One region of the Sporosarcina sp. Y352 genome, then DNA from elsewhere that is predicted to be linked to it. Evidence: a T-box and tRNA genes for the amino acid it is inferred to sense, from the RefSeq annotation. Region 1 holds a T-box; the other holds one or more tRNA genes.

Evidence for each region. The T-box of region 1 lies ahead of leuS (leucine--tRNA ligase). A T-box ahead of a tRNA ligase gene usually reads a tRNA of that ligase, here a tRNA-Leu.
Region 2: it has a tRNA-Leu gene. The T-box ahead of leuS (leucine--tRNA ligase) is inferred to sense a tRNA for this amino acid. The anticodon was not compared.

The regions. Positions count from the first base shown of each region.
Region 1 is NZ_JBXCJE010000001.1:292,957-299,304, forward strand. It holds gene leuS (leucine--tRNA ligase) at 1-2,191, opposite strand, end outside; T-box leader at 2,429-2,655, opposite strand; gene AC1TO6_RS01565 (3-oxoacid CoA-transferase subunit B) at 2,698-3,357, opposite strand; gene AC1TO6_RS01570 (CoA transferase subunit A) at 3,377-4,063, opposite strand; gene mnmL (tRNA modification radical SAM protein MnmL/YtqA) at 4,401-5,360, shown strand; gene mnmM (tRNA 5-(aminomethyl)-2-thiouridylate-methyltransferase MnmM) at 5,357-5,944, shown strand.
Region 2 is NZ_JBXCJE010000018.1:111-6,458, forward strand. It holds tRNA gene AC1TO6_RS19265 (tRNA-Asn) at 36-110, shown strand; tRNA gene AC1TO6_RS19270 (tRNA-Ser) at 115-206, shown strand; tRNA gene AC1TO6_RS19275 (tRNA-Glu) at 227-301, shown strand; tRNA gene AC1TO6_RS19280 (tRNA-Val) at 389-464, shown strand; tRNA gene AC1TO6_RS19285 (tRNA-Met) at 533-607, shown strand; tRNA gene AC1TO6_RS19290 (tRNA-Met) at 698-772, shown strand; tRNA gene AC1TO6_RS19295 (tRNA-Asp) at 776-851, shown strand; tRNA gene AC1TO6_RS19300 (tRNA-Phe) at 991-1,066, shown strand; tRNA gene AC1TO6_RS19305 (tRNA-Thr) at 1,080-1,155, shown strand; tRNA gene AC1TO6_RS19310 (tRNA-Tyr) at 1,170-1,254, shown strand; tRNA gene AC1TO6_RS19315 (tRNA-Trp) at 1,298-1,371, shown strand; tRNA gene AC1TO6_RS19320 (tRNA-His) at 1,398-1,473, shown strand; tRNA gene AC1TO6_RS19325 (tRNA-His) at 1,510-1,585, shown strand; tRNA gene AC1TO6_RS19330 (tRNA-His) at 1,621-1,696, shown strand; tRNA gene AC1TO6_RS19335 (tRNA-Gln) at 1,707-1,778, shown strand; tRNA gene AC1TO6_RS19340 (tRNA-Gly) at 1,783-1,857, shown strand; tRNA gene AC1TO6_RS19345 (tRNA-Cys) at 1,866-1,939, shown strand; tRNA gene AC1TO6_RS19350 (tRNA-Leu) at 1,978-2,058, shown strand; gene AC1TO6_RS19355 (SRPBCC family protein) at 2,167-2,619, shown strand; gene AC1TO6_RS19360 (RNA polymerase sigma factor) at 2,943-3,488, shown strand; gene AC1TO6_RS19365 (hypothetical protein) at 3,442-4,341, shown strand; gene AC1TO6_RS19370 (B3/B4 domain-containing protein) at 4,480-5,181, opposite strand; gene queG (tRNA epoxyqueuosine(34) reductase QueG) at 5,229-6,348, shown strand, end outside.

The DNA of each region.
Region 1 (6,348 bases):
AAGTTTCATACGTCATCGTCTCCGTATGGCCCAACTTCTCCCATAGCTCTTCTGCAAGATGGGGTACCACTGGAGAAATCATTTTCACGAAACCTTCTACATATTCTTTTGGAATTGTATCTGTTTTATAGCCTTCGTTTATGAAAACCATCAACTGAGAAATCGCAGTATTATTACGCATTCCCTCAAAGTCTTCCGTCACCTTTTTCACTGTTTGATGGTAGACCTTTTCAAGTGCCCCACCTGTTTTTCCACCAATTTTCGTACTTAGAGATCCATCTTCATTGACAAACAAGCGCCAGATTCGGTCAAGGAATCGACGAGCACCATCGAGACCATTTGTCGTCCATGCTTTTGAACCTTCTAAAGGTCCCATAAACATTTCATAAAGACGTAGTGAATCTGCCCCGTGTGAATGAACAATATCATCAGGATTGACAACATTGCCTTTAGATTTCGACATTTTCTCATTGCCTTCACCAAGAATCATTCCTTGGTTGAACAACTTCTGGAATGGCTCTTTCGTGTGTACAACACCGATATCGTAAAGTACTTTATGCCAGAAGCGTGCGTAAAGCAGATGTAGAACCGCGTGTTCTGCGCCACCTACGTAGATATCTACAGGCAACCAACGTTTCGCAAGTTCAGGGTCGATGATCATCTCATCGTTATCCGGATCGATGTAACGCAAGTAATACCAGCAACTTCCCGCCCATTGCGGCATCGTATTCGTTTCGCGGCGACCTTTCATACCTGTTTCAGGATGTGTCACATTTATCCATTCCTCGATGTTTGCAAGTGGAGACTCACCCGTTCCACTTGGTTTGATATTATCCGTTACCGGTAATACGAGTGGTAAATCCGCTTCTTCAACAGGTGTCATCGTGCCATCTTCCCAGTGGATAATTGGAATCGGCTCGCCCCAGTAGCGTTGTCTTGAGAACAGCCAGTCACGAAGACGGAATGTAATCTTCTTGTCGCCTTTGCCATTTTCAACAAACCAAGCGATGGCTTTTTCAATTGCTTCATCTTTCCCTAATCCGTCAAGGAAACCTGAATTGACATGTTTGCCATCTCCAACATACGCTTCTGCAGAAACGTCGCCGCCTGCTACAACTTCAATGATTGGAAGGTCAAATTCTTTTGCGAACTCATAGTCACGCTCATCATGTGCAGGAACCGCCATGATTGCACCCGTTCCGTAAGTCGCAAGAACATAATCAGCGATCCAGATTGGCATTTTTTCACCGCTTGCAGGGTTGATTGCGTAAGCCCCCGTAAAGACACCAGTTTTTTCTTTCGCAAGATCTGTTCGTTCAAGATCACTTTTCATTTTCACTTCATTTAGATATTTTTCGACTGCATCTTTCTGTTCTGCAGTAGTCACTTGTTCAACCAATTTTAATTCTGGTGCAAGCACTGCATATGTCGCACCAAAAATCGTATCCGGACGTGTTGTAAATGCTTCAAACGTCAGATCAATTCCATCAATTTCGAACGTCAGCTGCGCCCCTTCTGAACGACCAATCCAGTTACGTTGCATATCCTTCAAGCTTTCCGGCCAGTCCAGTTCATCCAAATCTTCAAGAAGACGATCTGCGTAATTTGTAATACGCAGTACCCATTGGCGCATCGGACGTCGCTCGACTGGATGACCGCCACGTTCTGACTTGCCGTCAATCACTTCTTCATTCGCTAAAACCGTACCTAGTGCTGGGCACCAGTTAACAGCTACTTCATCAACATAAGCCAAGCCCTTGTTGTAAAGTTGGATGAAAATCCATTGCGTCCATTTATAATAAGATGGATCCGTTGTATTAATTTCACGGTCCCAATCGTATGAAAATCCGAGATCATTCATTTGACGTTTGAACGTCGCTATATTCTTCGCTGTAAATTCAGCGGGATCATTTCCTGTATCAAGCGCATATTGCTCGGCCGGAAGTCCAAAGGCATCCCAGCCCATCGGATGAAGGACATTATAGCCCTGCTTCCGTTTGAATGAACTTAAAATGTCTGTCGCGATATAGCCTAGGGGATGCCCAACATGGAGACCCGCCCCCGATGGATATGGAAACATATCTAACGCAAAGAACTTCGGTTTTGATGGATCATCCATCATTTTAAATGTTTTATTGTCCTTCCAGTGCTGTTGCCATTTCTTTTCAATTTGTCCGTGATTATAACTCATTTACAATTCCTCCTATTTAAATCAATTGCGCCTCGGCGTAATTGCGTCCAGATTTTGAATCGAGCTTGAGGCCTACAGGATGTAGGTCATGCAGTCGTTGCGACAGGACGTCGCGAAATTAGACTGCCCTCTTAACTCCCTTCAAAATCTGTGACATCCGCCGGAGGCTTTATTTTCATTCAGCCGGTGCATGAACACCGGCTGAATGAAAATAAAAAACTCCCGTCCCTTAAAAAGATAAGGGACGAGAGTACTATAGATTCCCGCGGTGCCACCCAAATTGACGGAAAAACCGCCCAACTTGATTCCTTAACGCGGACAACGGCACGGGTTACTGATTTACTGTTTAGTAGTTCACCAATGCAGGCTCCGAGGCGAGTTCATCTCCATCGTACAGGCTTTCACCAACCGCCTGCTCTCTAAAATCGACAGCAAAGATTACTATTCCTCATCTACGCCAAAGCTATTGCTTCTAGTTTACCCGAATTGTGGCACTTTAACAACCTTCATTTCACGCCTTCAATAACGTCTTTTACAATTAATTCAGCTTCCGTCGAATCGATAACTTCTTGAATTGTAAAATCCTCAAACACTTCTTTCAACTCAAGTCCTTCAGGAGTCACATTTATTAAAGCACGTTCTGTAATTATTTTATGAACGACTGCTTTCCCTGTTAACGGTAGCGAGCACTCTTTTTTAATTTTTGCAGAGCCATCCTTTGCAACGTGGTCCATTATAACGATTATTTTGCGAGCGCCATGAACGAGATCCATCGCGCCTCCCATTCCTTTAATCATTTTACCAGGAATCATCCAGTTGGCGAGGTCTCCATTTTCGGAAACCTCCATGGCACCTAGAATGGCAACATCGACATGTCCTCCGCGAATCATCGCAAACGATTCTGCACTGTTAAAGTATGCAGAACCTGGAATTGATGTGACCGTCTCTTTTCCTGCGTTAATCAGGTCCGGATCGACTTCATCGGAGCTCGGATAAGGTCCGATACCCAGTAGTCCATTTTCTGATTGAAGCACGACTGTTTTGTCCGGCGAAATATAGTTTGCGACAAGCGTTGGCATACCTATTCCAAGATTGACATAGTTCCCATCTTCGATTTCCTTTTCAGCCCGTCTAGCAATTCTTTCCCTTACATTCACTTCTCCCATATCACACATTCCCCTTTCATTAGCGAGTCGTCAGACGCTCAATTCGTTTTTCCTGTTTAGCTTGTAGAAGTCCTTGCACATAGATACTCGGTGTATGAATTGCTGCAGGATCTAAATCTCCCGTTTCAACGATTTCCTCTACTTCAGCAATCGTGAACTTCCCTGCTGCCGCCATCATCGGATTAAAGTTTTGTGCTGTTTTATTGTAAATCAGATTACCAAATTGATCGGCTGTTGCTGCACGGACAAGTGAAAAGTCTGCGCGCAACGCTTCTTCTAGGACATATTCTTTGCCATCGTAAATCCGAACTTCTTTTCCTTCAGCTACCAATGTACCAACACCGGCCGGCGTGAAAAATGCCGGAATACCAGCTCCGCCTGCACGGATTTTTTCGGCTAACGTTCCTTGGGGCGTTAACTCGACTTCAATTTCACCGGAAAGCACTTGTCGTTCAAATTCTTTATTTTCTCCCACATATGAGCCAATCATTTTCTTAATCTGTTTATTCTTTAGTAGAAGTCCAAGTCCCCATTCATCGACTCCACAGTTATTTGAAATGACAGTAAGGTCTTTTACGCCTTTTTCAACTAGTGCTAAAATGAGCTGTTCAGGAATCCCTACGAGCCCAAATCCACCAACCATTAATGTTGCGCCATCCTCTACCTGTGCAACAGCATCTTTTGCTGACTTATAAATCGGTTTCATTTTACATCCCCCTTTTAAATATTGCTAATTAAGTCACAATTATCTATCCCTTCAATTAAATCATTCTATAGAAGATCTTGCAATGAAAGCATCTAATCATAATGGTATTAATCATTTCTAAATTTAATAAAAGTGAATTTTCGATGACGTTAATAAACATCCCAATAATGAGATGCCATACTTTTTAGATAAACAGACCGCCTCTGTTCACACTCAAAGCAACTGAAGCTAATGACTTTCTTTATATTCCGACAAGACAAACACCTTATGTTCCATAATTCAAATGTTACTACAATGTAAAACCATGATATAATCAACTGTTAGAGGAGTGAATGAAGTGAATAAATTGAACTTACCATTCCCTACTGAAGGGAAACGATATCATACATGGTCACGACACTTAAAGGATGAATTCGGATTTAAAGTGATGAAAGTTGCACTTGATGCAGGTTTTGATTGCCCCAACCGAGATGGTACGGTCGCTTTCGGTGGCTGTACATTTTGCAGCGTTGCAGGTTCTGGTGATTTTGCCGGAGATCGTGTTGACCCAATCGAGGTCCAATTTGCAGAGATTAGTGAAAGAATGCATAAGAAATGGAAAGACGGCAAATACATGGCTTATTTTCAGGCGTATACAAATACACACGCTCCACTCCCTAAGTTAAAAGAGAAGTTTGAAGCAGCATTGGCGCAAGAAGGTGTTGTCGCATTGTCAATCGCGACGCGTCCAGATTGCTTGCCCGATGATGTTGTGGAGTATTTGGCAGAACTGAATGAACGTACTTATTTGTGGGTTGAACTAGGACTTCAAACCGTCCATGAAAAGACCGCAAATCTTGTCAATCGAGCTCATGATTTCAAATCATACGTAGAAGGTGTCGAGAAACTGCGTAAACATGGCATCAGGGTATGTACCCATATCATTAATGGTTTACCACTTGAAGATTACGATATGATGATGGAAACAGCACGTGAAGTTGCAAAACTTGACGTCCAGGGTATAAAAATTCATCTTTTGCATTTATTAAAAGGGACACCAATGGTAAAGCAATACGAAAAAGGTCAGCTTGAATTTCTAGAAAAGCAGGAGTACATTGATCTTGTAGCTGATCAACTTGAAATCCTCCCCCCTGAAATGATTGTTCACCGTATTACAGGCGATGGTCCGATTGAATTGATGATAGGACCGATGTGGAGTGTCACAAAATGGGAAGTATTAAACGGCATTGACAAAGAACTCGAACGTCGTGATAGCTGGCAAGGGAAACATTACAAAAGGGCGGTCGAATTGATTTGAAGTTGCATCGGATTCTCCCTTTTGCAAGACAATTATTCAAAGATACAGTTCATGTAGGCGAAACCGTTATCGACGCAACGGCTGGGAACGGGAATGATACGCTTTTCCTAGCAGAACATGTCGGTGAAACTGGCCGCGTCTTTGCTTTCGATATACAGCAATCCGCACTCGATTCAACTTCTGAACATTTAGGCGACTTAAAAGAACGGGTCTCACTCATATTGGATAGTCATGCGAACGTTGAAAAGTACGTCGATGGGCAAATTGGTTGTGCGGTCTTCAACCTCGGCTATTTGCCACATAGTGAAGATCTATCGATTGTTACACAATCAGAATCCACAATTTCAGCTATCCACAAGATGCTTGGATTGTTAAAAAAAGGCGGTATAATTGCGATTTCTGTCTATGATGGACATGAAGGCGGCGCTGAAGAACGGGACGCACTTTTAGATTATGTAACAAGTTTGCACCAGGCAGACGTACACGTAATTCGTTACCAGATGATCAATCAACGAAATAACCCTCCATTTTTGATTGCTATGGAAAAAATGAAAGACTTTAAAATAGTTAAACAAGTGGAATAAATAAAAGGTTGCTCTGATTGTTATTAAATCAGTTGCAACCTTTTTTGGTGTATTTTATTATAGATGATGAGTTGGTAAAATTGTATATTGAACTACGTCTGTTGATTAAGCATAAACAACCGGTAAATAAATTAATCACACACTGAGCACTACGTGTAGAATTGCTATTGATTCGCTTTGAATTGAACGACGCCTATACCATTATCGAATATACATATTCATTCCACCTTTTCTGTATACATACTCAATAAAATTCCATGTTAATCATTTTAAGAAATTTCGAGAAATCAATCTTACTAACAGCTGTCCTATCAGAAATACGAACGAACTAATTATAACTGCCCCATCTCTGCCAACGGGTTTAAACCAACCACCGTCATCAATGAAATTTGAAGCCAACAATA
Region 2 (6,348 bases), on a different contig from region 1:
AAAGAACATACTAACTGTATGATCTATTACATTATTCCGCAGTAGCTCAGTGGTAGAGCAATCGGCTGTTAACCGATCGGTCGTAGGTTCGAGTCCTACCTGCGGAGCCATTTAGGAGAGCTGTCCGAGTGGCTGAAGGAGCACGATTGGAAATCGTGTAAGCGGCTAACGCTGTTTCAAGGGTTCAAATCCCTTGCTCTCCACCAGAATTTACTTTCATAATAATGGCCCCTTGGTCAAGCGGTTAAGACACCGCCCTTTCACGGCGGTATCACGGGTTCGAATCCCGTAGGGGTCACCAATACTTTTTCAAAACGAAGTTTTGAAAAGAGTAATCCATAAGTACTTTAAACGAAGTTTTAAAAAGAGTTTATCAATATTTTACCCAGGAGGATTAGCTCAGCTGGGAGAGCACCTGCCTTACAAGCAGGGGGTCGGCGGTTCGAGCCCGTCATCCTCCACCATTAAGTTTTTTAAGCAGATCCACCGCTTAAATAAACTTCCATATATTTACTTATATAAATACTATTGTCGCGGGGTGGAGAAGTGGTATCTCGTCGGGCTCATAACCCGAAGGTCGCAGGTTCAAATCCTGCCCCCGCAACCAAATTTTATTGTGAATACAGCCTTTTACACACAATTCTTGTACATAGAAGGTTCAGGTTCATATACATTTATTGATATTTTATATTGTTGTCGCGGGGTGGAGAAGTGGTATCTCGTCGGGCTCATAACCCGAAGGTCGCAGGTTCAAATCCTGCCCCCGCAACCAAATGGTCCCGTGGTGTAGCGGTTAACATGCCTGCCTGTCACGCAGGAGATCGCCGGTTCGATCCCGGTCGGGACCGCCATTTTTTATATTAAAGGTTTAGAATAAGCAAGCAGATAGTTGAAGCAATCGAATATAGGATAGAACGTATGTAGTTACGTGACTGACCGAATGATTGAATTAGACATAAAGGTGCATAGCTTAACAAAAGCCAAACATGTGGCTCAGTAGCTCAGTCGGTAGAGCAAAGGACTGAAAATCCTTGTGTCGGCGGTTCGATTCCGTCCTGAGCCACCATTTAACTTAATATGCCGGAGTAGCTCAACTGGTAGAGCAACTGACTTGTAATCAGTAGGTTGAGGGTTCAAGTCCTTTCTCCGGCACCATATACACCTATTGTGGTGGGGTAGCGAAGTGGCTAAACGCGGCGGACTGTAAATCCGCTCCCTACGGGTTCGGCGGTTCGAATCCGCCCCCCACCACCAACTTTTTTTAACATGAATTATGTGTTGAAATGAATTTCCATTTAGGGGCATAGTTTAACGGTAGAATAGAGGTCTCCAAAACCTTTGATGTGGGTTCGATTCCTACTGCCCCTGCCATTTTTTTAATTCAACTTATTATTTTGGCGATTGTGGTGAAGTGGTTAACACATCGGATTGTGGTTCCGACATTCGAGGGTTCGATCCCCTTCAGTCGCCCCATTTTTTACACTTTCTCAAATCAAATTAAACGTCATGGCGGTTGTGGTGAAGTGGTTAACACATCGGATTGTGGTTCCGACACTCGAGGGTTCGATTCCCTTCAGCCGCCCCATTTTTATATTTTTTCAATTCAAATGAGATATCATGGCGATTGTGGTGAAGTGGTTAACACATCGGATTGTGGTTCCGACACTCGAGGGTTCGATTCCCTTCAGTCGCCCCATTTATCTTTTTGGGGTATAGCCAAGCGGTAAGGCAACGGACTTTGACTCCGTTACTCGTTGGTTCGAATCCAGCTACCCCAGTTTTGCGGAAGTAGTTCAGTGGTAGAATACGACCTTGCCAAGGTCGGGGTCGCGGGTTCGAATCCCGTCTTCCGCTCCAATTTCTACGGCGGCATAGCCAAGCGGTAAGGCATGGGTCTGCAACACCCTTACCACCGGTTCGATTCCGGTTGCCGCCTCCATATTTTATTACTACAGTATGGAAAATGAATATTACTATGCCCGAGTGGTGGAATGGCAGACACGTCGCACTCAAAATGCGATGCCGCGAGGCGTGCCGGTTCAAGTCCGGCCTCGGGTATCATATGGAAAAAACACAACTTCGGTTGTGTTTTTTTATGCTTACTTTTAACTACTGTGGTATGGTTTTTCTAAAGTGATTGAAAGAAAATCGGGTGGAGGAATCAATATGCCTTTAATAGAACATCAGCAGTTTATTCATGCCCCTATTGAACGCTGCTTTGATCTTACACGTGATGTGGATATTCATACTCGTACAACAGAAAGTACGAAAGAGAAAGCCGTGGGTGGCATTACGACAGGTTTATTGTCGGCTGGGGATGTTGTCACATGGGAAGCTGTTCATTTCGGTATAAAGCAAAGGCTGACTGCAAAAATAACAGTAATGAATAGACCCTATCTGTTTGAAGATATAATGGTGAAAGGCGCCTTTCACTCTTTCACACATATTCATGAGTTTATTGAAAAGGATAATGGCACTCTGATGATTGACAGATTTCAATATACATCACCTTTTGGACTGATTGGTGTTATAGCAGATAAGTTGTTCTTGGAAAGCTATATGAAGAATTTTATCATGAGTCGGGCTATAGCACTGAAGGATATTGCAGAAAGTGAGTAACGGGTGTTTCGTCACGAAAAGGTGACTTAATAAATAAGTATTGAATTTATCTACTATATAAATTGAAATCAAGAATTCCTTCCAACCCGCTTCGACTAGACCTTTTAGGGCACCTACGCTCAGGCTATTAACCGGATTCAATATTTAAACTAATATAGTGAAAAAACTCCTTTTACCAAAACTTTTTTTAAATTGGTAAAGGGAGTTTTTTGGGGGAAGAAATAGGCGAAGTTTCATTCTAACCTTTGAAGTAACATGTCTTCTTATTTATCTGTAATAATTTACATAATAAATCGTCTAATAACTAAAGGGGGGGAGATTGTGTGACGAACCATAAAATCGAGGAGTGGTTTCGACTGTACGAAAGGGATATCACGAGTTTCCTAACTTACTATACAGGTTCACTGGACGTCGAGGACCTTGTACAAGAGACCTTCATGATTGCTATGAAAAAGATGTCTAGCTTCAAAAATCAATCCCATCCGAAAACGTGGTTGATTTCAATCGCAAGGAACAAGGTCGTCGATGAATATCGCAGAAGGAAAGTATGGGGGAAAATCAAATACTTATTTTTCCGTGTGCAAAGACATTCAAATGAATTGGAAGACCAAACAATTCAGAACCAGGAGATTATCCAATTATACAAAGCAATTCATCAACTTTCTCCGCGATATAAAGAAGTGGTAATACTTAGGGGCATATTAGAGCTAACGCCTAAAGAAGTGAGTGAAATACTGAAAAGTAATGTGAATCAAGTGAATGTCACGTTTCATCGAGCGTTAAAGAGACTAAGGGAAATACTTGTGGAGGAGGGCTATGCTAATGAAGAGGGTGGAGAACTTACAAGAAAATCTGAAAAACCTACCTAAATACACATTGAATGTAGAACAGAAAGAAAGAGTCAGCCTGGCTTTGAAAAGGAGGACGAAATCTAGAAAGAGAGCACAATTTGTTAACCCTATCATTGTATTCACTTTACTATGTGCGACTGTATTTGTTCTTGCCCTATCAAATAATTGGTTTTATGAACTGAGACAGTCGTTTCAGCCTCAAGTCGAATTTACATCGGGAGAAGCGGAAACCTTCAACTTAGCAGATAGTAATTATCAAGTGACTGGAATTGAAGGTAAGGTGGGAATGTTATTTAACGAGAAATTTGTTGCAGAAGATGCTAGAAGAGGAGCAAAGATGATGCTCTACTTTTGGGGGGATGCGTCAGAACTCGCAGGTGAAAATTACACAGTTGAAGCTAGAAATACTTACAATAAAAAGATTACAATGTCTGAAGGGATTTTTGATGGGTTTCTATTTGCTGAAGATATTCAACAGATATTGACTAGTTTTCCACCATTTCCGACAGAGGGTGAATGGCAACTTTCCTTCCTTGTGAATGATCAATTACTAGAGGAATTCACAATTGAAGTCCTTCCACCATTTCCAAAGACCGAACATTATACTTTGATTAATCAACCAATGGAACTTAAAGTAGGTGAGGAGACTGAAATCACAATTGAAAGTTCAGTGGATAGTGGGAAGGAAATAGAAGTGAAGTTACTGAATAAGAAAGGAAGTATAGTGTCTGAACATGTTTTTGCCCAAGGCGGCAGCTATATTGGAGCGGGTTCATTTATTTATCACTATCAAGGGAATTTAAAATTACCAGAGCATGGCACCTGGACATTACTCATCGATGGTGAGAAAACAAAGCCATTCAAAAATTGAAGCTAAAAAAATCGCTCCTTTCCGTCGATGCGGAAGGGGCGATTTCCATTATGGGAGATCAGATTATACTACATTGGGGTTGACCATTGCAGTTAGCTTGGTAGCTTTTCGGTTCATTCCCCTCAATTATAAACACTATCAGCCTACTTCAATAGATGTCTGTTCCTTATGTAAAACATAAGAACGAACGTCTCCGCCGCTAAGGCTTGTGAACATATTTCCACATGCTCTCGTCAGTTCAAAAGCTTTAGCCGCATCCATGGATGGGCGTAGAAAGTAGATATGCATTGCTTCAGTCGTTTCTTCAGTTACTGCTGTTCGGATTGAATCGACATAGGGACTTCCAAATGAGCTATAATCATCTTTCAAGAGTATAATGTCTTTTAACGAATTGAAACGGCCATTTAGCCCATCATATCCATCATCGTTGGTACCTGTCGTAACCAATACATCACCGACGATTTTTTGGAAATCATAGATGCCCATTGGAATTGAATGCTGCAAGGATAAGAAGTTGTTTAAGTCGACGGCATTATGGAATGGGTTAATGAAGTTTTCCTGTTTGATCCGACGCATAAGTGCTTCTGAAGAATTGCGGTAGCGATTTGGATCCGCGCCAAGTGTTTTCCATATCGTACGCCATTCCTTAATAGCGGGTAAATCAGTAATAGATTTATCCTCAAGTTCAAAGAAAAGTTGCTCTTGGAATAATTGCAATTTTCCTTTTAACATTTGAGGCGATTCTGACACTGTAATTTTGGTATAATGGTTAATGCCCAATTTTAAATCGGGCACGGCTTCTAATAGGTTTTTAGCCAATTCAATATTCAATAAATTCACCCTTTATATAGTTTAATTCAATAGTAGCATAGTGGAGGTGATACAGTGTGAATGCTGTTCAAGTGCAACAGTTAGTGAGGGCTTATGCGGAGTCGATTGGGATTGATAAAGTCGGTTTTACAACAGCTGCACCATTTCGTGAATTGAAAAACCGCTTGAAGCGCCAGCAAGAACTTGGCTTTCAGTCGGGTTTTGAGGAAAAAGATTTAGACAAAAGGACTGAACCTGGACTTCTGCTAGATCAAGCAGAGAGTATCATTTCAATAGCTATAGCGTATCCATCTAAAATGGCTGATTCACCGAAAGGGAAAAAAGGGGAAAGACGGGGAATCTTTTGCCGTGCATCCTGGGGCACGGATTATCATACGGTTTTACGGGAGAAGTTGAAACTTCTTGAAGAATTTATATTGGGACAAGTACCCACCGCTAGAGTAAGATCTATGGTCGATACTGGGGAACTATCTGATCGTGCAGTTGCGGAACGGGCGGGTATCGGATGGTCTGCAAAAAACTGTTCAATTATTACACCTGAGTTTGGTTCATATGTATACCTAGGTGAAATGATCACGAATATCCCGTTTGCGCCAGACGTTCCGATGGAAGATGAATGCGGGGAATGTAGACTCTGTCTTGACGTATGTCCAACCGGTGCTTTGATTCAAGGAGGGCAGTTAAATGCGCAGCGTTGCATTGCTTTCCTAACACAGTCGAAACTCCCAATCCCGGAAGAATTTCGGATGGAGTTTGGTAATCGAGTGTACGGGTGTGATACATGTCAAACGGTATGTCCGAAAAATAAAGGAAAGCATAATTTGCATCAGCACGCTTTCCAACCGGACCCTGAACTGGCTAAGCCACTTCTTCAGCCGATTCTTAAGTTGTCGAATCGTGAATTTAAAGAGAAGTTTGGCCATGTATCAGGATCTTGGCGCGGAAAAAATCCGATTCAACGAAATGCAATCATTGCACTCGCGCATTTCAAGGAGGAGTCTGCGGTCCCTGAATTAATCAGTATGCTAGAGAATGATCCAAGGCCCGTCATTCGTGGTACGATTGCTTGGGCACTTGGTCGAATTGGTTTGGAAGAAGGACATGTAGCTATAAAGGAAGCATTATTGAAAGAGGAAGATCCGGAAGTGCGCGCTGAATTAGAAAAGGCGGCAAATA